2 regions of the Franconibacter pulveris genome follow, and region 2 is predicted to be linked to the other one. Evidence: predicted binding sites of a transcription regulator. Region 2 holds the regulator's gene; the other holds the start of a gene.

Region 1 (15,530 bases), 800 kb from region 2:
GCAAGCAGCGCCGCTGATGCGTTAAGCGGCGCGGTGCAGCGTCAGCCGACTAACTGGCAGGCGATAATCATGTTTATCGTCTTTGTGGCGTTTACGCTCGGCATTACGTACTGGGCTTCGAAACGCACCCGCACGCGCAGCGATTACTACACCGCCGGCGGCAACATTACCGGCCTGCAAAACGGCCTCGCGATTGCGGGCGACTATATGTCGGCGGCCTCATTCCTCGGTATTTCGGCGCTGGTGTTTACCTCCGGTTATGACGGGCTTATCTATTCGCTGGGCTTCCTGGTGGGCTGGCCGATAATCCTTTTTTTGATTGCCGAGCGTTTGCGCAACCTGGGCAAATATACCTTTGCCGACGTCGCCTCGTATCGCCTTAAGCAAGGCCCGATCCGCGTGCTTTCCGCCTGCGGGTCGCTGGTGGTGGTGGCGCTTTACCTCATTGCGCAGATGGTGGGCGCGGGCAAGCTGATTCAATTGCTGTTTGGCCTGAACTACCACATCGCGGTGGTGCTGGTGGGCGTGCTGATGGTGATGTACGTGCTGTTTGGCGGCATGCTCGCCACCACCTGGGTGCAGATTATCAAGGCGGTGCTGCTGCTCTTCGGCGCAAGCTTTATGGCCTTTATGGTTATGAAGCATGTCGGCTTTAGCTTTAACAACCTCTTCGCTGAGGCGATGGCGGTACACCCGAAAGGCAGCGCCATCATGAGCCCCGGCGGGCTGGTGAAAGACCCCATCTCCGCCCTTTCGCTGGGTCTGGGCCTGATGTTCGGCACCGCGGGTTTGCCGCATATCCTGATGCGCTTTTTCACCGTCAGCGACGCTCGCGAAGCGCGGAAAAGCGTCTTCTACGCCACCGGTTTTATGGGTTACTTCTACATCCTGACCTTTATCATCGGCTTCGGCGCCATCATGCTGGTGGGCGCGAACCCGGCGTTTAAAGACGCCACCGGCGCGCTGATTGGCGGCAACAACATGGCGGCGGTGCATCTGGCGAACGCAGTGGGCGGCAACCTGTTCCTTGGTTTTATCTCCGCCGTGGCCTTCGCCACTATCCTTGCGGTGGTGGCCGGGCTGACGCTGGCGGGCGCTTCGGCGGTTTCGCATGACCTGTACGCTAACGTGTTCCGCAAAGGCGCCACCGAGCGCGAAGAGCTGCGCGCGTCGAAAATCACCGTGCTGGTGCTGGGCGTGATAGCCATTCTGTTAGGCATCCTGTTTGAGAACCAGAACATCGCCTTTATGGTGGGGCTGGCCTTCTCGATTGCCGCCAGCTGTAACTTCCCTATCATTCTGCTTTCGATGTACTGGTCGAAGCTGACCACTCGCGGCGCCATGATAGGCGGCTGGCTGGGGTTGCTGACCGCGGTGGTGCTGATGATCCTGGGGCCGACCGTCTGGGTTCAGGTGCTCGGCCACGCGGCGCCCGTGTTCCCGTATGAATATCCGGCGCTCTTCTCTATTCTGATAGCCTTTGTCGGCATCTGGATTTTCTCTATTACCGACAACAGCGCGGAAGGCAACCTTGAGCGCGAGCAGTTCCGCGCCCAGTTCATCCGCTCGCAAACCGGTCTCGGCATTGAGCAGGGCCGCGCCCACTAACTCCTCTCCCCGGTCATTCTGGCCGGGGATCACATTCTCTTCCCTTCCCCCCATCCTTAGCGATAGCCGTAAACGGGTTTATGTATTCTAACTAATGCGCTCAGAACATCAGCCGCGCCACCAGCGGCGCGATAAGCACCATCACCACGCCGGAGAGCATCATCACCAGACTGGCGATGGTGCCTTCCTGCGGACCGAGTTCGTAAGCCCGCGCCGTCCCTGCGCCGTGTGAGGCGGCGCCGAAGCCCGCGCCTTTCGCAAGGCCTGCGTTAATGGCAAGCCGCAAGAACAGAACATCGCCTACCGCCATGCCAAACACGCCGGTTATCACCACAAACAACGCCACCAGGTCGGCCTGCCCGCCAAGCGGACCGGCGGCCGCCAGCGCAAAAGGCGTGGTCACGGAGCGCACGGCGAGGCTGCGCTGGATTTCGTCCGGCAGGGTAAAAAGCCGCGCCAGCCACACTGAGCTGGTCACCGCCACCACCGTTGCGGTAATAACCCCCGCCGAAAGCGACAGCCAGTGGCGCTTAATCACCGCCAGATTGTCATAGACCGGCACGGCGAAGGCGATGGTCGCCGGACCGAGCAACCACAGCAGCCAGTGGGTTTCGCCAATATAATTCTGGTAAGAGATGTGGCCGAACACCAGCATCAGCACCAGCAGCAGCGGCGTGAATACCAGCGGCATCAGCGGCAACGCGCGAAAGCGGCGATACAGCTTTTTATTCGCAAAGTAGAGCGCAACCGTCACCACCAGACAGAGCACGCTTAAGAGGAAATTACTCACGGTTGCCCTGCCTGCGCGCCTCGCGCGCGAGTTCGTAACGGTAAACCTTATCCACCACAAAGGCCGTAGCGCCCAGCACCAATACCGTACTGAGGGCGATAACCAGAAAAATGCGCCAGCCGTCCACCATCAGCAGTTGCGCATAGTTCACTACCGCCACCACGGCGGGGACGAAGAAAAGCAGCATCTCCGCCAGTAGCCAGCGCGCTCCGGCCCGCACCCAGTTCAGCGGCAGCACGCGAAGCACAATCAGCCCCAGCATCAACAGCATGCCGACGAGGTTGGCGGGCAGCGGCAGATGGAGCCAGTCCACAAGATTTTGCGCAAGCAAGAACAGTCCGACATAAAGAAGTACCTGAAGCGCGATTTGCAACGGGCGGGTCACGGCAGGCGTAAAGCGACGTAACGCCAGGATCATGGTCAATATTCCAGAAAAAACGGCAGAGCGTCAGTATAGGGAGCGTCCTTCCCGGTACGAAATGAATTAAACTCATTGCAGCTATAGTTCGAAGGAATAGTTATGGATATCAGAACGCTGCGGTACTTTGTCGAGGTTGTGCGCCAGCAAAGCTTCACCCGCGCGGCGCAGACGCTTTTCGTCACCCAACCCACTATCAGCAAGATGCTGCGCAATCTTGAAGACGAGCTGAACTGCACGCTGCTTATCCGCGACGGGCGCAGGCTGCTGCTGACCGATACCGGCCGCGTAGTCTATGAGCGCGGCCTCGCTATTCTGGCGGAGTTTCGCCAGCTTGAATCGGAACTCAGCGACATTAACCATCTCAACAAAGGCATTCTTCGCCTCGGCATCCCGCCGATGGTCGGCATGACCATGGCCGGCCCTATTAGCCTCTACCGCCAGCGGTATCCAGGTGTTGAGCTAAAAATTTCTGAGTTTGGCGGGCTGACGGTGCAGCAGGCGGTGCTGAACGGCGAGCTCGATCTCGCTATCACCGCGCTGCCCGTTGACGAAGAAAGCAGCCTTGTCACTCTGCCTCTGTTTAGCCACCCGCTCTGCGTGCTCACGCCCCGCTCCGGCGCGTGGCTGAGTCGTCGGCACGTTGAGCCAGAGCAACTGGCAAACGAGCCGCTGCTTATCTATAACGAAGACTTTTCACTCAGCCGCCAGCTTATGCAATTGTTCAGCGCGCATGAGATAAAACCGCGCATCGCGGTGCGTAGCGGACAGTGGGATTTTCTGGCGGCAATGGTGCAGGCGGGCGTTGGCGTCGCCATCCTGCCTGAGCCGGTGTGTGAGAAACTCGATAAGACCACGCTGATGTGGCTGCCGCTGCAAAGCGAGCTTCGCTGGCAACTGGGGATGATTTGGCGCGAGGGGGTGTATCTTTCGCAAAGCGCGCAGGCGTGGATAGCCTGCTGTAAAACATTCTGGCCCGCCGAAGCGGGCCAGTAGGGCTTAGCTTTTCTCGCTCAGCAGCGCTTCGAGCAGGTCGAGATCGCGCAGCATTTTCATCAGCGTTTCGTTGCTGATCTGCTGCGTGGCGCGCAGATGGTAAAGTTCTCCGCGCTCGGCGTTCAGCGCAGCCAGGCGGAAGCGCCGTTCAAGGCTTTCTTCAAGCTCGCTGTTTTCCACATCGTTGCGCCCGTCAGCGCGGCGGCGCAGATTGCCGATAACCCTTGAGCTCACCTCTCTGAGCAGATCGTCGTCGATGTTTTCATTCACGTCCGCCGCCAGCCGCTCCTCTTTCTTCTGAACGGCGGTGATAGCCACTTCAGCAAGCAGGGACCTGACTTTGCGCTCCTCTTTACGCGCTAAGGCGTGATCCGCGACTTCCACGTTTTGCAGCAGAATGGGCAGCATAATTACGCCAACAAGCAGCGAGAAAAGGATCACGCCCATCGCCAGGAAAATCAGCTCGTAACGCGCCGGGAACAGCGAGCCGTCCGGCAACAGCAGCGGAATAGAGAGCACGCCGGCGAGCGTAATGGCGCCGCGTACCCCTGCGAAAGAGGCGATAAACAGCTCGCGCGTGGTATAGGAGCCGAACTCCATCGGCTTTTTGGTCAGGAAGCGGCGGCTAAAGCGCTTCATCACCCACAGCCACGCGAAACGCACCGCAATAAGCGCCACGTAGATAAGCACGATGTCGAGGAACAGCATCCATACTTCCACGTTCGGATCCAGCTCCGCCTGCGCCAGCGAACCTTCAAAAATGCCGGGCAGTTGCAGGCCCAGCATCAGGAAGACCATGCCGTTGAAGACAAACTCCAGCATCGACCAGACGCTGTTGGCGCGCAGGCGCATGGCGAGCGGCGCGCGGCGCAGCACGCCGGAACGGGTGATGGTCATCCCGGCGGCAACCGCGGCCAGAATGCCGGAGACGCCGATGTGTTCGGCAATCAGGTAAGAGGCGAACGGCAACAGCAGCAGCATCAGCGTTTGCGTGGCGGGCTCATCGCCGCCCCAGCGGCTTAGCAAGCGCAGCGAACGGCCATAGAGCCAGCTTACAGCGATGCCGGCAAGCAGACCGCCAATCGCCACTTTCAGGAATTCGACCGTCGCGCCGCCTACGGTGAAGACCATCGTCCCCATCGCCACCGCCACGGCGAATTTCAGCGCCACCAGACCCGAAGCGTCGTTCATCAGCGCTTCGCCCTGCAGGATGCCCATGATTTTCTTCGGGATGCGTCCTTCGCCCACGATGCCGGAAAGCGCCACGGCATCGGTCGGCGAAAGCACGGCCGCCAGGGCAAAAGCCGGAATGAGCGGGATGCCCGGCACCATCCAGTAGATGAGAAAGCCGATGCCGACCACGGTGACCACCACCAGCGCCAGCGCAAGGCCGATTATCTCTCGCCCATGATCGAGAAACTCGCGGGTCGGGGTTTTCCAGCCGTCAGCAAACAGCAGCGGCGGAATAAAGAGCACCAGAAAAAGTTCCGGGTTGAAATCCACATGCAGGCCAAAGCGCGGCCAGGCCAGTAAGGCCCCGATGGCTATCTGCATCAGCGGAAGCGGGATTTGAAAGGGGAGCACTCGCGTCACTACCCCGGAGAGGGAGACCACAAGGGTCATGATCAGAATGGTAAAAAAGATTTCCATGCGTTCCTTCGATTGCGATGTGTTTTGTATCAGAAAAGCGCTGTTGTGCCCTGATAATAGAACATCGTCATCAATCAAAAGGAAACAGGATGTGCCTTAAAGCGGCAAAAAACGGGCGGCTCACGCCGCCCGCAGAGAGAAAAACGCTTAGATTGCCCAGCCGCCTGCATAAAAAGCGACCAGCGCGATGGCGATAACCACGGTGCCGATGTTCAGCTTACGGAACTCGCCGGAGACGATGCGGCCAATCACCAGAGAAGCGAAGCCTATCATGATGCCGGTAACGATGTTGCAGGTCAGCACGATAAACACGGCGGTGATAAGGCCCGCCATGGCGTCCACGAAGTCAGCGAAATCGATTTTCGCGACGTTGCTCAGCATCAGCAGGCCGACATACATCAGCGCCGGTGCGGTAGCATAAGCAGGCACCAGATAAGAGAGCGGAGAAAGGAACAGGATAAGCAGGAACAGCACGCCGACGGTCAGCGCCGTCAGGCCCGTTTTGCCGCCTGCCGCCGTACCGGCCGCCGATTCGATATAAACCGCCGCGGGCGCTGCGCCGACGACGCCTGAAAACACGCTGGAGAGCGAGTCGGTGGTCAGCGCTTTGCCGCCGTCGATAATCTGCCCGTCTTTATCCAGCAGGTTCGCCTGGCCGGCTACCGCGCGGATGGTGCCCGTAGCGTCAAAGACCGCCGTCATGACCAGCGCCAGTACGCTTGGGATAACGACCGGGTTCAGCGCGCCCATGATGTCGAGGCTGCCAATCAGCGAATGGCCCTGCTCATCTTTCAGCGAAGGCATGGCGAAAATACCGGAGAAATGCACCGTCGGGTCGAAAATCAACCCGACGACAGAAATGCCGATGATGGTCAGCAAAATGCCGCCCGGCACTTTCAGTTTTTCCAGACCGATAATCACCGCCAGACCAATCAGCGACATGATAACCGGGAAGCTGGCGAAGTGGCCGAGCGTCACCGGCAGGCCATCCAGCGGGTTTTTGATAACCAGGCCGACGCCGTTTGCCGCGATCAACAGCAGGAACAGGCCGATGCCGATGCCGGTGCCGTGCGCAACGCCGTGCGGCAAGTTGCGCAGGATCCAGCTGCGAATGCCGGTTGCGGAGATAATCGTAAACAGCACCCCCATCAGGAATACCGCGCCAAGCGCTACCGGCACGCTGATATGCTGGCCCAACACCAGGCTAAAGGCGGTGAAGGCGGTCAGTGAAATGGCGCAGCCGATAGCCAGCGGCAGGTTAGCCCACAGCCCCATCACAATTGAGCCGAAACCGGCGACCAGGCAGGTGGCGACAAAGACAGCGGCGGGCGGGAAACCTGCTTTTCCAAGCATGCCCGGCACGACGATGACGGAGTAGACCATGGCGAGGAACGTGGTAAGACCCGCGACAACTTCCTGACGGACGGTGCTGCCGCGCGCTGAAATTTTAAAGAAGGCGTCAAGCGAACCGCCGGTACGCGCTGAAGGCGTAGACATAGTGAAACATCCCCTGAGATTTTTATGATTTCGCTTCTACGCGTGGTGGACAACCCACTGCCGATCAAACGTCTATTCCCTGGCTGAGTGCGTGGCAAAGGTGGGGGCCACGCAAAGCAAACGTTTAACTCCGCGCGTAAAAACGGCTCGTCAATTTAAGGCAAACGATTATCCAGCCTTCCTGCGGGGATTTTCAACAGAACTTTACGGCTTTGCATGAAAATACCCGCTGGCTGGTTAATTAATCGCCGCGTTATGCGCAAACGATACCGTTGATGCGCAAATTCGCAACAATTATGCAGAATAACGTTTTCAATTTTGCCTGGCTCATAGGGTTTTTGCATGCCTCGCATGCCTCAGCCGCCGGGAATGTCAAACGGGCCGCCTTTTTCCATGGCGCGCTGGTAAGCAGGCCGCGCCTCGATATTTTTTTTCCATGCTTCAATCTGCGGCGCGTTACCCACCCCGCCGCGCGCCAGCAGCGCGATGATGGGAAAGCTCATCTGAATATCCGCCATGCTGAAGCTCTGCCCGGCGAACCAGGGATGCTGTTTAAGATGGTTTTCAATGAACTGCGTGTGCGTGGCGAGTTGCTTATTGAGATACGCCTTTTGCACCCCCTGCCCCAGCGCTTTGCCCAGCGTGCGAAAACCGAAGGGCACCGGCGGTTTGCCGAGACTTGAGAAAACCAGCTTCATCATCAAAAGCGGCATGAGCGAACCTTCGGCATAATGCAGCCAGAAGCGGTAATCCAGCTTCTCTGCCGGGTTCTGCGGCTTAAACCGCTGCTCGCCGTCGTAAGCTTCCTGCAAATATTCAAGAATGGCGCCGGACTCAACCAGCTTGTGTTCGTTATCTTCCAGCACCGGCGATTTGCCGAGCGGATGCACTTTTTTCAACGCCTCGGGCGCCAGCATGGTCGGCTCCCGCTGATAGCGCACAATTTCGTAAGGCTGGTTCAACTCTTCCAGCGCCCAGAGAATGCGCTGTGAGCGGGAATTATTAAGATGATGAACGGTAAGCATGGCGTAACCTCGTGTTATCTCAGTTAAATTAACTATAGGTAACGGGCCGCCAGTCCGGGCGCTGGGGCGATTAAAAAATCGCCAGACCTCTCTGAAAAAACCGCGAGCATAAACTATACTTGCAGTGTCGGCGCAGCCCGGACCCTCCTGCATGATACAACCGAGGGGCGCGATGTCGGGGGAAACCCTCCCGTGAGACAGCGGGATAGAGCGAAAGACCAAGACCGGAAAACCCGAAAGCGCCCGTAATGGGCGCTTTCGTCTTTTACTCGTCTTCCAGCAGCCGTGCGCCGGTGCCCTGCTCGCCCAGCTTATCGTTCGGGTTGCGTAGCGGGCAGTCGCGGCGCGAAAGACAACCGCAGCCAATACAGCCATCCAGCTCATCTCGCAGCGCCGTCATCGTTTTAATTCGCCGATCCAGCTCCTCCCGCCACTGTGATGAAAGTTCCCTCCACGCTTTTGCGCTCAGCGTGTGTCCATCCGGCAAAACGCCAAGCGCCTCGCCAACGGTTGCGAGCGGTATACCGATACGCTGCGCAATCTTGATGATGGCCACATAACGCAATACCTCCCTGGAATAGCGGCGCTGGTTGCCCGCATTGCGGGTGCTTTTTATCAAGCCTTTGCTTTCGTAGAAATGGAGCGCGGAGACCGCAACGCCGCTACGCTTTGCGACCTCCCCCGGCGTAAGCAGATGTTTTAGCCGGGGCATTTTCTTATCCATAGGGCTTTACCTCAAGTTAACTTGAGGAATTATACTCGGCCTCACAACGAACGGCTAATCGGTAATCAACGAAGAGGATGTCTTATGTCACACCAGGAAATCATCCACGCGCTGACGGAATGGATTGATGAACATATTGACCAGCCATTGAATATTGACGTGGTGGCGAAGAAGTCGGGCTATTCGAAGTGGTACCTGCAGAGGATGTTTCGTACGGTGATGCGCCAGACGCTGGGCGACTATATTCGCCAACGACGCCTGCTGCTGGCGGCGCAGGAATTACGCTCTACCCGGCGGCCTATTTTTGATATCGCGATGGATTACGGCTACGTTTCGCAGCAGACGTTTTCACGTATTTTCCGCCGGGAGTTTGACCGCACGCCTTCCGACTACCGTCACAGCGCCTGATGCATAATGGTGGGCGAGGAACAGACTGGCTGAGAGTCGGCGGGGCTCTGATTCAGCCAGGCGATGAACTCCGGCGAAGCCAGCGCTTTGGAGAAATACCAGCCCTGGCAATACTGCACGCCCCGCGTTAACAGCCAACTGACCTGATCGGCGGTTTCCACCCCTTCGGCGACGATTTTCAGCCGCAGGCTTTGCGCCATTTCAATAATATGCTCAACGATAAGATGGCTGGTGCTGTTAGTCGCTAACGTATCGATAAACGATTTATCGATCTTAAGGATATCCACGTTAAGCGAATAAAGATTGTGCAGATTGGAGTAACCGGTGCCGAAATCATCAATCGCCACCTCAAAACCAGACTGGCGAAACGCCTGAATGACCGGCGTGGTTTTCGGCACGTCGATAAAACCTCGCTCCGTCACTTCGATTTTAATTTGCTGTGCGCGCACGCCATATTGTTTATTTTTGTCTTCAATCAAAGCGATTAAGCGTGAGGAGTGGAAATCGGAAGCGGACAGGTTAATCGAGATATAAATTTCGGGGTGTGAAGCAAGGTAACCGCCTAAGTCGCTGAACAATTCTTCTACTACGTAATCGGTTACTTTGGCGATTAATCCTTCTTGCTCAGCCAGCGGGATAAACTCTGCGGGACTCATTACCTGGCCGTTGTAACCGGGCCAGCGCAGCAGCGCCTCGGCGCCAACGCAAAGCCCACGCTGAATATCAATGATGGGCTGGTAATGCAGACGTAATTGTCTCTTCTGGATCGCGCGCTGTAATAAGCGCCGCGGCGAATTAAACTGCTGCTGTGTTCTTGACCATATTAACAGAATGATAGCGCTACAGATGAAACCCAGCGGCAACATAAAAGAGATCTGTCGATGCCATTCCTGATAAAAACGCACATCGGAAGTGGAAACAATAATCGCTATAGGGCGTTTAGCGGAATGCGCAATGGAATAAAAATGAGCGTCTTGCTGAAAAACATCTTCTTTATTATTCAATAATGGCAGGAGCTTGTCGCGCTCGGCATGTTCGCCTAATGAAAAGAATTGCCGTGTGGCGGTATCATAAACGCCGTAAGTTAAATCAGCATCATTGGTCATCACCTCGCCGTAGGCCAGAGGATTAATAACCGCAACATAGTTTCCTTTGCGCATATACACCATTTTATGACCCGCATAAAATGGCGTATCGCGATAATAATAAATAGCGACATCTTCATTGCGCGTATAATCGGCCCGCGACATCGTATAAGGCTCATCAATCACCGTCGAACAGAGAAAGTTATCCCCTTCGGCATAAATAAGATCGCTTACATATAATTGGCCGCGAACGATGTCCAACATATTATTGCGATGAGCAGGCGTACAAACCTGTCCCTGATATTGTTCAGCCTCGTCGCGCGCGAGAACGGCATCCTGCACGACGATTTCGGTTTTATCGAGCACAAGTTGCGCAAATGAGCGCAGATGATCGCGAGTCTCATTTACCGCTCGCAAATGGGCAAACCATAGCGTCAGCATCACGGGGAGCAAGATCACCATGATGATGCCGAAAATTCGCAACGCCTGACGTTGTGCCCTGTGATTCATTATGGCCTCATATCCCTGCTCTCTGTGTCACATTTAGGCGGAAAGGACACTTTCGCAAACAGGTGATTACGTTGCATGAATCAACGAACATTGGCAATAGGCATTTCAATTTATAAAGCTAATATTTAAGCCTGGATAACTAAATTTGCCGTAAGGAAAATGGCGGCGGTCATTTAATTTTTCTTAAGTGAAATATTTCATGCATTTCGCAGGAGAAATTTCCGCCACTTTGCCCAGGAATATCTTTTTAACGCAAATTTCTTTTATTTGCTGGAAAAATAAGCGCGCCGACCGCGGTAAAAGCCTGGTTAACGCCCAGACCTGCATTCGCCTCTTTTTCTGCGCTTTTGAGCGGGGATACAAACTGAACTGCGAGCAGACCAGGCGCGGAGTCTTTCCTGAACACTGAGGTGGCGCGACACGTTCAAAATCAGCCTTGCGCGGGTAGTGCTCAACGCGCTTTCCCCCATTTAAGACTTAGCGCGAGGATGAAGCCTGCGGCAGGCGGATTGCACTCGCCATAAGAAGAAAGGCTTTCACGCCCCACCTGCGTAAAAGCCTTTCTGGATTACTACTCCGCCTTTTCTGCGCAAGCGATAGCGTATGCAAAAGCGTTCCGGCGGCTGTATTCACAGCTCACCGGTAAGAAAAAATAAACTTAGTGAATTTTTTTGTCAGTGCGCATACAGACGCGCACCAATGTTTTAGGTGCTGTGTGTGTCTTTACTCTGTGTAAGCCTGCCTACAGATTAACGGCATATGAAATACTAACGTTAAAAAGGCAGCTGAAAATAGTATTTTAAAGTATAAAGGCTATTTAAAGATATATAATATATTTTATATCTAACAAAACGGCTAAATAACTACGGTCTGCCATCAAGCTAGTTAAAATTAAATTCGGGTTGAGCATAATCCAGAAGAGGTAGTCTGTAAATATTGTTCCGCTCCGTTAAGTTGTTTGAAACGACGATAACGCCAGATATTTCACTTGTTTTCTTATGCTTTTGCGCTGTCGCATGGATTTATTTAGCCGGGCGAGCCCTTATTTATTCAAAAATTTTGTTGATACGCTAAAAAAAGAATTTGAACTGGTCAACAAAAAAGCAAATGTGATATAGTTCACACTCCTGATGTAAATCTGCAATTTCTTCCCTTTTTTGGCCTACGACCGACGCAGCCCGCGTTAACGCGATGCGCGGACGTAGCAAACGTGTCTTTGAGGAACGGTTGATGGCTACCCTGGCTACCAGTGTTGTGCTGATGCGCTGGCAAATTTTAAGTGCGGTGCTCATGTTTATGGCGAGCACGCTTAATGTGCAGTTTCGTAAATCGGATTACCAGGCGCTTGCCTTTATCAGCAGCGGCCTGGGTATCGCTGCCTCCTGCTGGTTCGCCACCGGGCTGCTGGGAATGTCGCTGGACTTTGCCGCCACCTGGACGCATATCAAAGACGTCATGCTGGAAATCATGAGCCATACGCCGCCGGAATGGCCGATGGTCATTACCTGATAAAAACTGAAAGCCTCCCCTGCGGAGGCTTTTCTTTTACATGCAGCCGGCGCAACTGGTGCACCGCCAGTCGGCCCGGTTAACGGCCCGCCAGAAAAAACGATAATTACCCTCTTCAGGCGGAATGTGGTTTTCAAAAAAGCAGTCCGTCAGCCATTCAACGTTTTCGACAATCCACTCATCCTCTTCCAGCCCATCCGCAAAAGTTTCATCTTCCGGATCGATAATGGAATAGATACCCCAGGTTCCCATCGCTTTGTCTTGCCAGCGTTGCGGTAGCGTGATGGGCCTTCCGGCGAAGGTAATTATCCAGTGACCGTGGCACAGTAAATTACCGTTGCGGCTCCAGGCGGCGGTGAAAGGATTTTCCTCCTCAGTCATAACGCTTTTCCTTTAACGGTGATGCCTGCTGGCGTAGGTCAGGAAAAACCGTCTGGCAGGCTGGAGCGAAAAGCATGACACCCTGCGTCTTGTGTGGAAATGCTGATTAAGGGGTAGCGTGTCTACCTCTGGCGTCATCTCAATAAATCGCGCCTGTAAAAAAACCCTGCCGGGGCAGGGTTTTTTATGACAGCGCATACGCTTATCACATTGCGTTTAACGGCTTTATCAGAACGGGATGTCGTCGTCGAAGTCCATCGGCGGCTCGTTGGACGGCGCCGAAGACTGCTGAGGACGCGACTGCGCGCCGCCGCTGAACTGCGCATTGCCGCCCTGCGGCTGCTGCGGTTGACCCCAGCCGCCTTGCTGCTGCTGGCCGCCGCCCATGCCGCCGCCTGCTGGCGCGCCGCCACCCTGACGGCCACCCAGCATCTGCATGGTGCCGCCCACGTTTACCACCACTTCAGTGGAGTAGCGATCCTGACCGCTCTGATCCTGCCATTTGCGGGTACGCAGTTGGCCTTCGATATAAATCTGAGAGCCTTTACGCAGGTATTCGCCCGCGACTTCCGCCAGTTTGCCGTACAGCACTACGCTGTGCCATTCGGTCACTTCTTTCATCTCGCCGGTTTGCTTATCGCGCCAGGATTCCGACGTCGCCAGGCGCAGGTTCGCCACGGCCCCGCCGTTCGGCATATAGCGTACTTCCGGGTCCTGCCCCAGATTACCGACGAGAATCACCTTGTTTACGCCTCTGCTGGCCATGATCGTGTCTCCTGAAAATCGTTTCTAAATAGTGTAAACAGTCAATTCTATCACGCCAGCCCCTGAGAGTGATACCCGCGAGCCAGCTTCCAGAAATGTTCACGCAGTATACACTGTTGCAAACAAATACTGGATATCCATTCAGGTTAAATTGTGTCATAATTAACCGTTTCTGGCCACCGGTTGTCCTTTAAACACCCAGGCATTAGCGTTCAATCCAGGATAGGTGAATGGATAAGATCGAAGTACGGGGCGCCCGCACGCACAATCTCAAAAATATCAATCTTGTTATCCCACGCGACAAGCTCATCGTCGTTACCGGCCTCTCCGGTTCCGGTAAGTCCTCACTGGCTTTCGACACCCTGTATGCCGAAGGGCAGCGTCGCTACGTGGAGTCGCTCTCCGCTTATGCGCGGCAGTTCCTGTCGCTAATGGAAAAGCCGGACGTCGACCATATCGAAGGTCTGTCGCCCGCGATTTCCATTGAGCAAAAATCGACGTCGCACAACCCGCGCTCCACCGTCGGCACGATTACAGAAATTCACGACTACCTGCGCCTGCTTTATGCCCGCGTGGGCGAGCCGCGCTGTCCGGATCACGGCGTCCCGCTGGCGGCGCAGACGGTAAGCCAGATGGTTGATAATGTGCTGGCGCTGCCGGAAGGCAAGCGTCTGATGCTGCTTGCGCCGGTTATCAAAGAACGTAAGGGCGAACACACCAAAACGCTGGAAAACCTGGCAAGCCAGGGTTATATCCGCGCGCGTATTGATGGCGAAGTCTGCGATCTCTCCGATCCGCCGAAGCTTGAGCTACAGAAAAAACATACCATTGAAGTGGTGGTGGATCGCTTTAAGGTGCGTGAAGATCTCTCCCAGCGTCTGGCGGAATCTTTTGAAACCGCGCTGGAGCTTTCCGGCGGTACGGCGGTAGTGGCGGATATGGATGACGCAAGCGTTGAAGAGTTGCTCTTCTCCGCTAACTTCGCCTGTCCGATTTGCGGCTACAGCATGCGCGAGCTTGAGCCTCGTCTTTTTTCGTTTAACAACCCGGCAGGTGCTTGCCCGACCTGCGACGGCCTCGGCGTGCAGCAATATTTCGACCCGGACCGCGTGGTACAGAATGGCGAGCTTTCCCTGGCTGGCGGCGCCATCCGCGGCTGGGATCGCCGTAACTTCTACTATTTCCAGATGCTGCGTTCGCTTGCCGATCACTATAAGTTCGACGTGGAAGCGCCGTGGAATACGCTGAGCGCGACAGTGCAAAAAGCCGTACTGTTCGGCTCCGGCAAAGAAACCATTGAGTTTAAGTACATCAACGACCGTGGCGATACGTCGGTACGTCGTCACCCGTTTGAAGGCGTGCTGCACAATATGGAGCGCCGTTATAAAGAAACGGAATCCAACGCCGTACGCGAAGACCTGGCGAAGTTCATCAGCAACCGCCCCTGCACGACTTGTGAAGGCACTCGTCTGCGTCGCGAAGCGCGCCACGTGTTTGTCGAAAACACCGCGCTGCCGACAATTTCAGATATGAGCATCGGCCATGCGATGGATTTCTTCACCAATCTGAAACTCTCCGGCCAGCGTGCGAAAATTGCCGAAAAAGTCCTGAAAGAGATTGGCGACCGCCTGAAGTTTCTGGTCAACGTCGGTCTGAACTACCTGACGCTGTCTCGCTCCGCAGAAACCCTCTCCGGCGGCGAAGCGCAGCGTATTCGTCTGGCAAGCCAGATTGGCGCGGGCCTGGTGGGGGTTATGTACGTACTGGATGAACCTTCTATCGGTTTGCACCAGCGCGATAACGAACGTTTGCTCGGCACGCTTATTCACCTGCGTAACCTCGGCAATACGGTGATTGTGGTAGAGCATGATGAAGACGCCATTCGCGCCGCCGACCATGTTATCGACATCGGCCCCGGCGCAGGCGTGCACGGCGGCCAGGTAGTGGCGGAAGGCCCGCTCGAAGCCATTATGGCGGTGCCGGAGTCGCTGACCGGGCAGTTCATGAGCGGCAAGCGTAAAATTGAAGTGCCGAAAGAACGCGTGAAGGCGGACCCGGAAAAAGTCCTGAAGCTGACTGGCGCCCGCGGCAACAACTTGAAAGACGTTACGCTGACGCTGCCGGTGGGGCTCTTTACTTGCGTGACGGGCGTTTCCGGCTCAGG
Region 2 (15,530 bases):
ATCGCCTCGGTGAGCGACGCGAAGTGGGTGCCAGTATCGGCGCTGCCGAATACGGAACTCGCCTTCGATCACAGCGAGATTATCCAGGCAGCCCTTCATCGCCTGCGCCAGAAGACCATGTATTCGCTGTTGCCGGTCTACTGTCTGCCGGAGCGCTTTACCCTGACGCAGTTGCATGAGGCGACGGAAATCATTCTTGGCCAGCCAATCCAGCGTAAAAGCCTGATTCGCCGGTTTGAAGCCTCCGGCATGTTTGAAGAAACCGGCGAAAGCGTGGCGACTGGCGCCCGCAAAGCGCGGCTCTGGCGACGCAAGCCAGATGCTAACATTCACCTTTTCTCGCGTAATCTGCTGACGGAATAGTCTTTTTCTAAACGCCCGGTTCGTTATCGTGCCCCGCCGCACCAAATCATCAACAATATGAATAACAATCGTTATAGTCATTCGCGAACTCATTACATTAATCTGGTGCTATGGCCGAAATAACCCCTGCAGAACTGACCGCTCCGCCCACCGGCTCGCAACATTTTCAGCCGATGCCGGGTCTGAGCAACGCGCATCTGCAAACCATGCTGCCGCGGCTGCTGCGCCGTCGGCTACAGTTTACGCCGCACTGGCAACGTCTCGACTTGCCGGACGGCGATTTTGTCGATCTCGCCTTTAGCGAAGAACCGCAAGCCGCTCGCCACAAGCCCCGGCTGGTCGTTTTCCATGGGCTGGAAGGCAGCTTGCACAGCCCCTACGCGCATGGGCTTATCCATGCGGCGAAGCAGCGTGGCTGGCTTGGCGTCGTGATGCATTTTCGCGGCTGCAGCGGCGTGCCGAACAAAATGCCGCGCATCTATCATTCTGGCGAAACCGAAGACGGCACCTGGTTTCTGCACTGGCTGAACCGGCGCTTCGGCGAGGCGCCGACTGCGGCGGTGGGCTTTTCGCTGGGCGGCAATATGCTGGCCTGCCTGATGGCGAAGCTGAACGCAGACTTTCCGCTGGCGGCGGGCGTGGTGGTTTCCGCGCCGTTGATGCTGGAAGCGTGCAGCTACCACATGGATAAAGGCTTCTCCCGCGTTTATCAGCGCTACCTGCTGAACCTGCTGAAGGCGAACGCGAGCCGCAAGCTTAAGGCGTGGCCCGGCACGCTGCCGATAGACCTGGCGCAGCTCAAGCGCCTGCGCCGCATTCGCGATTTCGATGACGCTATTACCTCGAAAATCCACGGCTTTCGCGACGCCATCGACTACTATCGCCAGTGTAGCGCTCTGCCTTTACTGAACCAGATAACGCGACCTACGCTTATCATCCATGCCAAAGATGACCCGTTTATGGATCATCACGTGATCCCGCAACGTGAAACGCTGCCTGCTAATATCGAGTATCAACTGACCGATCATGGCGGACACGTAGGCTTCGTTGGCGGCACGCTGCGACGCCCGCAGATGTGGCTGGAAAAGCGTATTCCCGACTGGTTAACGACATATCTGGACCGATAAATGATCATTCCCTGGCAAGAGCTGCCGCCCGAGACGCTGGACAACCTGATTGAAGCGTTTGTCTTGCGCGAAGGCACCGATTATGGTGAACATGAACGTTCGCTCGAACAAAAAGTGGCCGATGTTAAGCGGCAATTACAGAACGGCGAAGCCGTTCTGGTGTGGTCTGAACTGCACGAAACGGTCAATATCATGCCGCGCGGGCAGTTCCGTGGCTGATGGTCAGCCTGGCTTTTTGTCAGGCTGACGCCAGAGCGAAGCAGACTATTCCGCCAGCGCCGGAACGCTGGCGTCAGTGGCGTACCTTTTTCGCGTATCCATGGAGTTCTCGCTATGTCATCAAGACACCCGGTTATCGCCGTTACAGGTTCCAGCGGCGCAGGCACGACCACCACCAGCCTTGCGTTTCGTAAGATCTTCGCTCAACTACACCTTCATGCCGCGGAAGTGGAAGGCGACAGCTTTCACCGCTATACGCGCCCGGAAATGGATATGGCTATCCGCAAGGCGCGCGATTTAGGCCGGCATATCAGCTATTTTGGCCCCGACGCCAACGACTTTGGCCTGCTTGAACAAACCTTTATCGAGTATGGCCGCAGCGGCCAGGGGAAATCGCGCAAATACCTGCATACCTATGATGAAGCGGTGCCGTGGAACCAGGTGCCGGGCACCTTTACGCCCTGGCAGCCGCTGCCGGAGCCTACCGACGTGCTGTTTTATGAAGGGCTGCACGGCGGCGTGGTCACGCCGCATCACAACGTGGCGCAGCATGTAGATTTGCTGGTGGGCGTAGTGCCTATCGTCAACCTTGAGTGGATCCAAAAGCTGATTCGCGATACCAGCGAGCGAGGGCATTCACGCGAGGCGGTGATGGATTCCGTGGTGCGATCAATGGAAGATTACATTAACTACATCACGCCGCAGTTTTCCCGCACCCATATTAATTTCCAGCGCGTGCCGACGGTGGATACGTCTAACCCCTTCGCGGCGAAAGGCATTCCTTCGCTCGATGAAAGCTTTGTGGTTATCCACTTTCGCAACCTTGAAGGGATTGATTACCCCTGGCTGCTCGCCATGCTTCAGGGTTCTTTCATTTCTCACATCAATACGCTTGTCGTTCCCGGCGGCAAGATGGGGCTGGCGATGGAATTAATTATGCTGCCGCTGGTGCAGCGATTGATGGAAGGGAAAAAAATTGAATAAGGCGGCTGACGCCGCCCCGCGTCAGGCTTCCACCACTTCATAAGAGTGGGTGATGTTGACCGCTTTGCCGAGCATCAGCGCCACAGAGCAATATTTCTCAGCGGAGAGATCCACCGCGCGCGCCACAGCCGCCTCCTTCAGCGCCTTACCCGTTACGATAAAGTGCAGGTTAATGTGAGTGAACAAACGCGGCGCCTCTTCGCGGCGTTCTGAGGTCAGTTTCACTTCGCAATCCTGAACGTCATGACGCCCTTTTTGCAAAATAGACACCACGTCGATAGCGCTGCAACCGCCTGCCGCCATCAGCACCATTTCCATCGGGCTTGGCGCTTTATCGCCGGAATTACCGTCCATCAGGATTTGGTGCCCTGAAGCGGATTCGCCCAGAAACGTCAATCCCTCAACCCACTTTACTCGTGCCTGCATAATCATCACTCCGATGTATAAAAATTTTTGACAGATTACGCGCCAGTTACGAAAGAGGCAACGGAAGGGCGACCTGCGTCAAGCTGAAACGAGACAATAGAAGACACCCATGAAAAGCTATGCTAAAACAGTCTGGATGCTGCGGCGATACATTGATGTTATGCATGTATGCAGAGGACAAGACAATTTACCGGCTGCGACGACATGGACAGCCAACTTCCCGGGATGCGGGAAGATAATGATTGCAAAGCCAGATGGGGGACCCGCGCCCCGTCTTTGGAGCCAGTTTAAACAGAGGATAACAGCGCATGGTGCTTGGCAAACCGCAAACAGACCCGACTCTCGAATGGTTCTTGTCACATTGCCACATTCATAAGTACCCATCGAAGAGCACGCTGATTCACCAGGGTGAAAAAGCGGAAACGTTGTATTACATCGTTAAAGGCTCAGTGGCAGTGCTGATCAAAGACGAAGAGGGCAAGGAGATGATCCTCTCGTATCTGAATCAGGGAGACTTTATCGGCGAACTGGGCCTGTTTGAAGAGGGCCAGGAGCGCAGCGCCTGGGTTCGCGCCAAGACTGCTTGCGAAGTCGCCGAGATTTCCTATAAGAAATTCCGCCAGCTTATCCAGGTGAACCCGGACATCCTGATGCGCCTCTCTTCGCAGATGGCGCGTCGTCTGCAAGTCACCTCTGAAAAAGTCGGCAACCTGGCGTTCCTCGACGTGACGGGCCGCATCGCCCAGACGTTGCTCAACCTGGCGAAACAGCCGGACGCCATGACCCATCCCGACGGCATGCAAATTAAAATCACCCGTCAGGAAATCGGCCAGATTGTGGGTTGCTCCCGCGAAACCGTCGGTCGCATCCTGAAAATGCTCGAAGATCAAAACCTGATCTCCGCGCACGGTAAGACCATCGTGGTTTACGGCACCCGCTAAACCGCCATAAAAAAACGGCGTGTCGCTTCGGTAACACGCCGTTTTTGTTTCTACACTTACCTCTATGTTTCGCCGTCTCATTTATCACCCGGAAGTGAACTACGCCCTGCGTCAGACGCTGATCCTGTGTCTGCCGGTGGCGGTTGGGTTGCTGCTGGGCCATCTGCAACAGGGCCTGCTTTTTTCGCTGGTGCCTGCCTGCTGCAACATCGCCGGGCTCGACACGCCCCACAAGCGCTTTTTCAAACGTCTGGCGGTCGGCGCTTCGCTCTTTGCCGTCAGCAGTTTTACCGTGCAACTGTTACTGGCGAACAATCTGCCGCTGCCGCTTATCTTTTTAGGCATGGCGCTGCTGCTTGGCGTGACGGCGGAGATAAGCTCGCTGCATGCCCGGTTGCTGCCCGCTTCGCTTATCGCCGCCATTTTTACGCTAAGCCTCGCGGGGAACATGCCAGTCTGGGAGCCTATCCTGCTCTATATTTTCGGCACGCTCTGGTACGGGCTGTTTAACTGGTTCTGGTTCTGGCTGTGGCGCGAGCAGCCGCTTCGCGAGTCGCTAAGCCTGCTGTATCGCCAGTTGGCGGACTATTGCGAAGCGAAATATAACCTGCTGACGCAGCATACCGACCCGGAAACTGCCCTGCCCCCGCTGCTTACGCATCAACAAAAAGTAGTGGACCTTATCAGCCAGTGCTATCAACAGTTGCACATGCTGGCGGCCGGGAAACAGAGCGGCTATAAGCGTCTGCTGCGCACCTTCCAGATGGCGCTGGATTTGCAGGAGCATATTTCGGTCAGCCTGCATCAGCCGGAGGAGGTGCAAAAGTTGGTGGAGCGCAGCCACGCCGAGGCGGTGATCCGCTGGAACGCACAGACCATTAGCGCGCGCCTGCGCGTTATGGCCGACGACATCCTCTACCATCGCTATCCGCAGCGTTTCGCCATGGATAAGCAAATCGCCGCGCTGGAGAAAATCGCCCGTCAGCACCCGGACAACCTTGTCGGTCATTTCTGCGAATACCACTTCAGCCGCATCGCCCGCATCCTGCGCACCCAGCGTCCGCTCTATGCCCGCGACCTGATGGCCGACCGGCAGAAACGGCTGCCGCTATTCCCGGCGCTGAAAAGCTACCTTTCGCTCAAATCCGCCGCTCTGCGCAACGCCGCGCGGCTGGGAGTGATGCTGAGCATCGCAAGCCTCGTCGGCAACGCATTCCATCTGCCAAAACCGTACTGGATCCTCATGACCGTGATGTTTGTGACGCAGAATGGCTACGGGGCGACGCGGGTGCGCATTCTCCAGCGAGCGGCCGGCACGCTGGCGGGGTTAATCATCGCGGGCGTCACGCTGCACCTGCATGTGCCGCAGGGCTACATGCTGCTGGTGATGCTGGCTATCACGCTGATTAGCTACCTTATCATCCGCAAAAACTACGGCTGGGCGATGATTGGCTTCACGGTGACGGCGGTTTACTCCTTACAGCTGCTGTCGCTGAACGGCGAACAGTTTATCGTCACCCGGCTTATCGACACGTTGATTGGTTGCTTTATCGCTTTCGGCGGTATGGTCTGGCTGTGGCCGCAATGGCAAAGCGGGCTGCTACGCCAGAACGCCCACGACGCGCTGGAGGCGGACCAGGAGGCGCTGCGCCTTATCCTGAGCGGCGACCCGCAGCCTGCGCCGCTTGCCTGGCAGCGGATGCGCGTCAACCAGGCGCATAACGCACTTTATAACTCGCTGAACCAGGCGATGCAGGAACCTGGCTTCAACGCCCACTACCTGGATGATATGAAGCTTTGGGTTACGCACAGCCAGTTTATCGTTGAGCATATCAACGCCATGACGACGATGGCGCGCGAGCACCATATGCTGACGCCGGAACTGGCGGCGCGTTATCTGGAGTCCTGTGAAATTGCGTTGCAGCGCTGCCAGCAACGGCTGGAATATGATGCGCCGGGGGAATCCCACGACGCGAACATTCTGGAGGGGCCAGAGACGCTGCCGGATACTGCGTTGAGCGTCATGGAACAGCATGTGCACCGTATTCTCGGCCACCTGAACACCATGCACACAATCTCTTCGGTGGCATGGCGTCAGCGGCCGCATCACGGCATCTGGCTTAAGCGCCGTCTGGGCTGATTAGCCTGTTACGCGCGCTACGGCTTTCGCGAAGCGCGCCATCCCTTCGTCGATATCCTCGCTTTCCACTACCAGCGACGGCGCGAAGCGCATCACATCCGGCCCGGCGTTCAGCACCATCAGCCCTTCACTGGCGGCGGCGTAGAGGAAATCCCGCGCACGGCCTTTATAAGCGGGCTTCAGCTCCGCGCCAATCAGCAGGCCCATTCCGCGAATGTCGCTGAAAAGGTTGTACTGCTCGTCGATAGCGCGCAGGTGGCGTACAAACTGCTCGCGCTTCGCGTTAACGCCATCCAGCACCTCCGGCGTGTTGATGATATCAAACGCCGCGCCCGCCACCGCGCAGGCCAGCGGGTTGCCGCCATAGGTGGAGCCATGCGAGCCGACGTGAAATGCCGAGGCCACATCCTGCGTCGCCAGCACCGCGCTTACCGGGAAACCGCCGCCAAGCGCCTTCGCGCTGGTCAGAATGTCTGGCGTCACGCCGTAATGCATGTAGGTAAAAAGCTTGCCGGTGCGGCCCATGCCGCTCTGTACTTCATCAAACACCAGCAGCGCCTGATGCTGGTCGCAGAGTTCGCGCAGCCCCTGTAAAAACGCTGGCGTGGCGGCGGTAACGCCACCTTCTCCTTGCACGGGCTCAACCACCACCGCGCAGGTGTGGTCGTCCATTACCGCTTTAACGGCGCTCAGGTCATTAAAAGGCACGTGGATGATGTCGGCTGGCTTGGGGCCGAAGCCATCGGAATATTTCGGCTGCCCGCCGACCGAAACGGTAAACAGCGAGCGGCCATGAAAGGCATTATGAAACGCGATGATTTTCGTTTTGTAAGGGCTGTGGCGGGTAATCGCGTAATGACGAGCCAGTTTGAACGCCGTTTCGTTGGCTTCGGTGCCGGAGTTCATAAACAGTACGCGGTCAGCGAAGGTGGCTTCAATGATTTTACGACCGAGGCGCAGCGCCGGTTCGTTGGTAAACACGTTGCTGGTATGCCAGAGGGTTTCACCCTGCGTTTTCAGCGCCTCTACCAGCGCAGGATGGCAATGACCCAGCGCCGTCACCGCGATGCCGCCGGCAAAATCCACATACTCATTACCCTGCTGATCCCACACCCGGCTGCCCTTGCCCTTCACCGGGATAAACTCCGCCGGTGCATAAACCGGCAGGATCACTTCATCAAAAGTCGCGCGGGTAATTGCAGTTTGTTCAGTCGCCATGTCATGCCCATCCAGTTAATGCGAAACCGCATATGAAAAGATAAGCATAAAATATGCATAATAAATCAATTAATGGCAATGAAAATTCAGCGATTAAGGAAGTTTGCCAACAGTTGGTGCCCCTGCTCGCTCAGAATGCTCTCCGGGTGAAACTGCACCCCTTCGAGATCCCATCGCTTATGCCGAATGCCCATGATCTCCTGACGATCGGTCCAGGCGGTGACGGTAAAATCATCCGGCAGCGTCGGCGGGTCGATAACCAGCGAATGATAACGCGTAACGGTAAGCGGATTATTCAGCCCGGCAAAGACGCCTTCTCCGGTGTGCTGAATCTGCGACGTTTTGCCATGCATGACTTTTTCCGCCCGCACGACCGAAGCGCCAAAGGCCTGCCCGATAGCCTGATGACCGAGGCAAACGCCAAGGATTGGGAGCCTGCCCGCATAGTGGGAAATGGCCGCAAGCGAAATACCCGCTTCGTTGGGGGTACAGGGACCGGGAGAGATAACCAGCTTTTGCGGCGCCAGCGTCGCGATGTCGGCAAGCGTTAGCTCGTCGTTGCGCTTCACCACCACCTGCGCCCCCAGCTCGCAAAAGTACTGATAGAGGTTCCAGGTAAACGAGTCGTAGTTGTCGATAAGCAGTAGCATGGCGGCTCCGGAAAAAAGAACCGCGTCATTCTACTCGCTTTCGCGCGCCTCGCTCACCACTTTGCTGAAGATCTCGCGCAGCGGCGCGAGGTCGCCCATAGCGCCCGCCTGGTTGGCCGCATTCCAGGCCGTTACATCCACGTCGCGCCAGTCGAGGCTGTAACCCGCATGCAGCGCCAGCTGTTCGAAGAAAACCCGCTGGGCGCGGCCGGTACCGATACGAAACGGGTGCAGGACGTTTATCTCGCAATAGTAGTGGGCAAGGCGCTCAATGAAAGCTTCAGGCTCCAGGCCGACCAGATACTTTTCGTCCTCCAGCTCCTGCATCAGGGCGTTGCCCTCTTTTTCGATGTATTCGAAGTGGCAGAAGCGGGTATCGCCCTGGTAGATATCCACTTCGCGCAGCTCGCCCGCCCATTCATAGACATCCTGAAAAAGCTGGCGGTGGATGGCGCACAGGTGCGGCAACCCGCGCGGCAAAGGCCCCAGCTCAAGGGTGGCGGCTCGCAGCGAGGTAAGCTCGCGCTCGGCGTGCTGCAAGTCCTGCAAAGAATGGATGTTCAGCCGGTTGCGCAGCACTTCGCTGCCCGACCAGAAATAGGGGTCGCGCCCTTCGCCAAATTTATCGCTCATAGTGCCCCCTCCGTTCGTCGATACGCGCCAGCGCTTCTTCGCGCGACAGGGTGATAAGAGGGATATCGATCCCTTCCAGACGGTTGCTGGCCTGGAAGTTGGCGTTCTTTTGCCGCTCCCACAGCCGGGCCTTCTGTTTGTCGGTAAGTTTTTTCGCCATAACGCCTCCCTGAACGTAACCGTATTTGCCACAAGTATAAGCAGCAATTGGCAGATGCGCAGAAAGCAGGAGGAAACGCGGGTGTGGGCCACCCGCGTCAGGAAAGATTAAGGCAGGACTTTCGCGGAGAGGATAACTACCGGTTTTGACGGCACATTCTGGTATGGGCCCACGTCGTGCGTCGGCACCTGAGCGATTTTATCGGCTACATCCATGCCTTTCACAACTTTACCAAATACGGCGTAGCCAAAGTCGCGCTGGCCGTGGTTCAGGAAAGCGTTATCGGCCACGTTGATAAAGAACTGGCTGGTGGCGCTGTCTTTATCGGCGGTACGGGCCATGGCGATGGTGCCGCGCGTGTTAGGCAAGCCGTTGTCCGCTTCGTTTTTCACCGGCGGGTTCGTGGTTTTTTGCTGCATGTCCGCCGTAAAACCGCCGCCCTGGACCATAAAGCCCGGAATAACGCGATGGAAAATGGTGTTGTTATAAAAACCGTTGTTCACGTAATCGACAAAATTCTTCACCGTTGCAGGGGCTTTCTGGCTGTTTAACTCCAGCTCGATGTTGCCTGCTGAAGTGGTGAGCAGTACGCGTGGATCGCCTTTCGCCGCCAGTGCGGCCGGAGAAAGCGCAGAGAGAGCAAACACAGCCGCGACAGCCGCCAGAGTCGTTTTAAACATGAAAAATTCCTTACGTGGGCAGTGATGAATGCAAGTGGATCGATTCTAAAGAGCGTTTGTTTAACGTGCCAGCGATTTACCAGGCTTTACGTAACGCTAAAAGCCCGCTTTGTCGCTATCACTTAAGCCTGACCGGTTAATTTATGTGATAGATCTCAAGTAATAACAGATAAGTTGCAGCAAAAAAGTATCTCAATGTTTAATTGGATCACGTTCGAGCATAAAATGCGCATGCTTACGGCGCTGTCAACGCGCTTTACATATCTATGCACAGGCTCCCCATGACTAACAGTAACCGCATCAGACTCACATGGATCAGTTTCTTCTCCTACGCGTTAACCGGCGCGTTGGTTATCGTCACCGGCATGGTGATGGGCAACATTGCAGAGTATTTCCATCTGCCTGTATCCAGCATGAGCAATACCTTTACGTTCCTTAACGCCGGCATTCTTATCTCTATTTTCCTGAACGCCTGGCTGATGGAGATCGTGCCGCTGAAAACCCAACTGCGTTTCGGCTTTTTGCTGATGGTTGTCGCCGTTGCCGCCCTGATGTACAGCCAGAGCCTCGCGCTGTTCTCGGCGGCGATGTTCGTACTGGGCCTGGTCAGCGGGATCACCATGTCTATCGGCACCTTCCTTATCACCCATATGTATGAAGGACGTCAGCGCGGTTCCCGCCTGCTGTTTACCGACTCCTTCTTCAGTATGGCCGGGATGATCTTCCCAATGGTGGCGGCCTTCCTGCTGGCGCGCGCCATTGAGTGGTACTGGGTGTATGCCTGCATCGGTCTGGTCTACGTCGCCATCTTCATCCTGACTTTCGGCTGCGATTTCCCGGTGCTCGGCAAACATGCGCCGAAAGCCGATCAGCCGGTTGCGAAAGAAAAATGGGGCGTCGGCGTGCTGTTTCTTTCCATCGCCGCGCTTTGCTACATTCTGGGTCAGCTCGGTTTTATCGGCTGGGTGCCGGAGTACGCCACCAAAGGCCTCGGCATGAACCTGAATGACGCCGGTACGCTGGTGAGCAACTTCTGGATGTCTTACATGATAGGCATGTGGGTGTTCAGCTTCGTGCTGCGCTTCTTTGACCTGCAGCGTATCCTGACCGTGCTGGCGGGCCTCGCCACGGTGCTGATGTACTTTTTCATCACCAGCAAACCGGAGCACATGTCGTGGTTCATCCTGGCGCTGGGCTTCTTCTCCAGCGCTATCTACACTACCATCATTACGCTGGGCTCGCTGCAGACCAAAGTCGCCTCGCCGAAGCTGGTTAACTTTATCCTGACCTGCGGCACCGTCGGCACCATGCTGACCTTTATCGTAACCGGCCCGATTGTGGCGAATCACGGCGCGCAGGCTGCGCTGTTTACCGCTAACGGCCTTTACGCTGTCGTGTTTGTTATGTGCTTCGCGCTGGGCTTTGTGACTCGTCATCGCCAGCACTCGGCTGCCGCCGCCGCGCACTAATAAGCCTAATGTCCCTTTCCGTCTGGAAGGGGACATTGTTCAGATTCCGGCGTTCAGCCATGAACGCCGCTCCGCCCCCGGTTAACGCTTTTCCTCTTCCGCATGGCACCCCTTCGTAACTATTTCCAGTCCGTTTCCTTAGTTGTTAATGCCTTGTGAAAAAATCAGCGCCTCGCTGCCTCGACCGTTCTTTTTTGTTCAGAAAATCCTCAAGCGCGAATTTCCAGAAATTTCCATAACTTAGAAAATAAAAGGAAAATCAAACATATACCTCTTAAGGGGTATATAAGAGGGCAATTGATCCACATCAATAAGCGGGGGTGCTGAATCGTTAAGGTAGGCAGTAATAGAAAAGAAATCGAGGCAAAAATGAGCAACGTCAAACTCGCTATTATCGGTAACGGCATGGTCGGCCACCGCTTTATCGAGGACCTTCTCGACAAAGCCGAACCGGGCCAGTTCGACATTACCGTCTTCTGTGAAGAGCCGCGCATCGCCTATGACCGCGTGCATCTCTCCTCCTACTTCTCCCACCATACCGCTGAAGAACTCTCTCTTGTCCGTGAAGGGTTTTATGAAAAACACGGCGTGAAAGTGCTGGTGGGCGAACGCGCCATTACCATTAACCGTCAGGAGAAGGTGATTCACTCCAGCTCCGGGCGCAGCGTTTATTACGACAAACTGATCATGGCGACCGGCTCTTATCCGTGGATCCCGCCTATCAAAGGCGCGGAAACCCAGGATTGCTTCGTCTACCGCACTATTGAAGACCTGAACGCCATTGAAGCCTGCGCGCGTCGCAGTAAACGCGGCGCGGTCGTGGGCGGCGGCCTGCTCGGTCTGGAAGCCGCCGGGGCGCTGAAAAACTTAGGCGTGGAAACGAACGTTATCGAATTCGCGCCGATGCTGATGGCCGAACAGCTTGATCAGATGGGCGGCGAACAGCTGCGTCGCAAAATTGAAAGCATGGGCGTGAAAGTTCACACCAGCAAAAATACGCAAGAGATCGTTCAGCAAGGCGTTGAAGCGCGTAAAACCATGCGTTTTGCCGACGGCAGCGCACTGGAAGTGGACTTCATTGTGTTCTCCACCGGTATTCGCCCGCGCGATAAGCTCGCGAAACAGTGCGATCTCGCTATCGCCCAGCGCGGCGGCATCATGATCAACGACCAGTGCCAGACTTCCGACCCGGATATCTACGCTATCGGCGAATGCGCCAGCTGGAACAGCCGTGTTTACGGGCTGGTGGCGCCGGGCTACAAAATGGCGCAGGTCGCGGTCGACCATATTCTTGGCAACGCGAACGCCTTCGAAGGGGCGGATCTCAGCGCCAAACTGAAGCTGCTCGGCGTTGACGTGGGCGGCATCGGCGACGCGCATGGCCGTACGCCGAACTCCCGCAGCTACGTCTTTCTCGACGAAAGCAAAGAGGTTTACAAACGCCTCGTGGTAAGCGCGGACAACAAAACCCTGCTCGGCGCCGTGCTGGTGGGCGACACCAGCGACTACGGCAACCTGCTGCAGCTGGTGCTGAACGCCATCGAACTGCCGGAAAACCCGGATTCGCTCATCCTGCCCGCACATGCAAGCCAGGGCAAACCAGCCATCGGTGTGGATAAACTGCCGGACAGCGCGCAGATTTGCTCCTGCTTCGATGTGACCAAAGGCGACCTGGTCGCCGCCATCGGCCGCGGCTGCCACACCGTGGCGGCGCTGAAAGCGGAAACCAAAGCCGGCACCGGTTGCGGCGGCTGTATCCCGCTGGTGACGCAGGTGCTGAACGCCGAACTGGCTAAACAGGGTATTGAGATAACCAATAACCTGTGCGAACACTTCGCCTTTTCTCGTCAGGAGCTGTATCACCTCATTCGCGTAGAAGGCATTAAAACCTTCGACGAACTGCTGGCGAAATACGGCAGCGGTTATGGCTGCGAAGTGTGTAAACCCACCGTCGGTTCGCTGCTCGCCTCCTGCTGGAACGAATATGTGCTGAAACCGCAGCACACTCCGCTGCAGGACACCAACGACAACTTCCTGGCGAATATCCAGAAAGACGGCACTTACTCAGTCATTCCACGCTCCGCCGGCGGCGAAATTACCCCCGAGGGGCTGATGGAAGTAGGCCGCATCGCCCGTGAGTTTAACCTCTACACCAAAATCACGGGTTCCCAGCGCATCGGCCTGTTCGGCGCGCGCAAAGACGACCTGCCAGAGATCTGGCGCCAGCTTATCAACGCGGGCTTTGAAACCGGCCACGCTTACGCTAAGGCGCTGCGTATGGCGAAAACCTGCGTCGGCAGCACCTGGTGCCGCTACGGCGTCGGCGACAGCGTAGGTCTGGGGGTTGAGCTTGAGAACCGCTATAAAGGCATCCGCACCCCGCACAAGATGAAATTCGGCGTCTCCGGCTGCACCCGCGAATGCGCGGAAGCGCAGGGCAAAGATGTCGGCATTATCGCCACCGAGAAAGGCTGGAACCTGTATGTGTGCGGCAACGGCGGCATGAAACCGCGCCACGCGGATCTGCTGGCGGCGGATCTCGATCGCGACACGCTGGTGCGCTACCTCGACCGCTTCATGATGTTCTACATCCGCACCGCGGATAAGCTGACCCGCACCGCGCCATGGCTGGACGCGATGGAAGGCGGCATCAACTACCTGAAGAGCGTCATCATCGACGACAAGCTGGGTCTGAACGCACAGCTGGAAGCGGAGATGACTCGTCTGCGCGAAGCGGTTATCTGCGAATGGACGGAAACGGTCAACAACCCGCAGGCGCAGGTTCGCTTCAAACACTTTATCAACAGCGATCGTCGCGACCCGAACGTGCAGGTCGTGGCGGAGCGTCAGCAACATCGTCCGGCCACGCCGTATGAGCGCATTCCGGTCACCTTCGTGGAGGAGGAAACTGTATGAGCCAGTGGAACACCGTCTGCCAGCTTGATGACATTATCCCGGCAACCGGCGTCTGCGCCCTGCTTGGCACTAAACAGGTCGCGATTTTCCGCCCTCGCGCCAACGAGGAGGTTTACGCCATCAGCAATATCGACCCGTTCTTTGAAGCGAGCGTCCTCTCCCGCGGCATCATCGCCGAACATCAGGGCGAGCTGTGGGTGGCGAGCCCGCTGAAAAAGCAGCGTTTCCGCCTGCGCGACGGGTTGTGTATGGAAGATGAAAACCGCTCCGTAACGCATTTTGAGGCGCGCGTGAAGGACGGTCAGGTGCAGGTGAAGGCGTAACCCAGAAAGGTCACAACAACGCTTTCCGGGTTTCAGGCGGGTGACGCTTCGCTTCGCGCGCTCTGATGTAGAGACAGCGGGGCGCGCGAAATTTTACGCCAGGCTCGGCACTGCCCGGTTCCCTCTCCCGTCCGGGAGAGGGCCTGGATGAGGGGCAACCGCCAGGCAGGATGAATAAGCGCCCACCCGGTTCTTTCCCGCACCTGCGCGCCACGCGAAGAAAAGCAGTAAAGCAGAGAGGCACAAGCCTCCGCTCATTAAAAATGTTCCATCGGCGTTCTGCTTACCGGAGCGTCAGTTAAGGACAACAACGATTACGCGTGCGGAAAACCGCCGCGCCGCCACAAGGCGAACTTTTTTACGTTTTAATTTCACTCACTTTTTAGGATAACCACTATGTTTACCGATACGATCAACAAGTGCGCAGCGAATGCCGCCCGCATCGCTCGCCTCTCGGCAAATAATCCGCTGGGCTTCTGGGTCAGTTCCGCCATGGCGGGCGCTTATGTCGGGCTTGGCATCATCCTGATTTTCACGCTCGGCAACCTGCTTGACCCGTCTGTGCGTCCGCTGGTGATGGGGGCCACGTTCGGCATCGCGCTCACGCTCGTTATCATCGCAGGCTCCGAGCTTTTCACCGGCCACACCATGTTCCTGACGCTTGGCGTTAAAGCGGGCGCAATTAGCCATGGCCAGATGTGGGCCATTCTGCCGCAAACCTGGCTTGGCAACCTCGTAGGTTCGGTGTTTGTCGCCCTGCTCTACAGCTGGGGCGGCGGCAGCCTGCTGCCGGTGGATACCAGTCTTGTCCACACCGTGGCGCTCGCCAAAACCACCGCGCCCGCCACCGTGCTGTTCTTTAAAGGCGCGCTCTGCAACTGGCTGGTCTGTCTTGCTATCTGGATGGCTATCCGCACCGAAGGCGCGGCGAAATTCATCGCTATCTGGTGGTGCCTGCTGGCTTTTATCGCCTCCGGCTACGAACACTCCGTCGCCAACATGACGCTCTTCGCGCTCTCCTGGTTTGGTCATCACAGCGAAGCGTATACCCTCTCCGGCATCGGCCATAACCTGTTGTGGGTAACCCTCGGGAATACCCTTTCCGGCGTCGTATTCATGGGGTTAGGTTATTGGTATGCTACCCCGCGCGCAGAGCGCCCGCAGCCTGCCGCGCAGACCGCTCCTGAAACCGCCCGATAAGCCCGATAAGAAGGATAAGCCGTGGATCACCTGCCCATATTTTGTCAGTTACGCAATCGTCCTTGCCTGCTGGTTGGCGGC

The links. Region 2 encodes CRP, which controls carbon source genes, mostly activating them, when cyclic AMP is high. Its sites were predicted from a motif close to ATGTGANNNNNNTCACAT; they were not measured.
Region 1: a site for CRP is predicted at 11,819-11,836, ahead of ACU4F7_RS01870 (YjcB family protein). Genes of this name have one in related genera too.

What each region holds. Positions count from the first base shown of each region.
Region 1 is NZ_CM165555.1:379,091-394,620, reverse strand. Features, by position in the region: gene actP (cation/acetate symporter ActP) at 1-1,608, shown strand, start outside; gene ACU4F7_RS01915 (LrgB family protein) at 1,709-2,398, opposite strand; gene ACU4F7_RS01910 (CidA/LrgA family protein) at 2,391-2,816, opposite strand; gene ACU4F7_RS01905 (LysR family transcriptional regulator) at 2,919-3,812, shown strand; gene ACU4F7_RS01900 (Na+/H+ antiporter) at 3,816-5,462, opposite strand; gene ghxP (guanine/hypoxanthine transporter GhxP) at 5,610-6,959, opposite strand; gene ACU4F7_RS01890 (glutathione S-transferase family protein) at 7,316-7,984, opposite strand; gene soxR (redox-sensitive transcriptional activator SoxR) at 8,250-8,708, opposite strand; gene soxS (superoxide response transcriptional regulator SoxS) at 8,793-9,116, shown strand; gene ACU4F7_RS01875 (EAL domain-containing protein) at 9,104-10,711, opposite strand; gene ACU4F7_RS01870 (YjcB family protein) at 11,942-12,220, shown strand; gene ACU4F7_RS01865 (hypothetical protein) at 12,257-12,601, opposite strand; gene ssb1 (single-stranded DNA-binding protein SSB1) at 12,830-13,366, opposite strand; gene uvrA (excinuclease ABC subunit UvrA) at 13,597-15,530, shown strand, end outside.
Region 2 is NZ_CM165555.1:4,261,710-4,277,239, forward strand. Features, by position in the region: gene ACU4F7_RS20200 (NUDIX hydrolase) at 1-363, shown strand, start outside; gene ACU4F7_RS20205 (hydrolase) at 474-1,490, shown strand; gene ACU4F7_RS20210 (YheU family protein) at 1,491-1,709, shown strand; gene ACU4F7_RS20215 (phosphoribulokinase) at 1,824-2,693, shown strand; gene ACU4F7_RS20220 (OsmC family protein) at 2,715-3,119, opposite strand; gene crp (cAMP-activated global transcriptional regulator CRP) at 3,428-4,060, shown strand; gene ACU4F7_RS20230 (YccS/YhfK family putative transporter) at 4,125-6,200, shown strand; gene argD (bifunctional acetylornithine/succinyldiaminopimelate transaminase) at 6,201-7,418, opposite strand; gene pabA (aminodeoxychorismate synthase component 2) at 7,505-8,068, opposite strand; gene ACU4F7_RS20245 (putative adenosine monophosphate-protein transferase Fic) at 8,099-8,701, opposite strand; gene ACU4F7_RS20250 (YhfG family protein) at 8,691-8,861, opposite strand; gene ppiA (peptidylprolyl isomerase A) at 8,969-9,541, opposite strand; gene tsgA (MFS transporter TsgA) at 9,823-11,010, shown strand; gene nirB (nitrite reductase large subunit NirB) at 11,380-13,926, shown strand; gene nirD (nitrite reductase small subunit NirD) at 13,923-14,249, shown strand; gene nirC (nitrite transporter NirC) at 14,646-15,449, shown strand; gene cysG (siroheme synthase CysG) at 15,471-15,530, shown strand, end outside.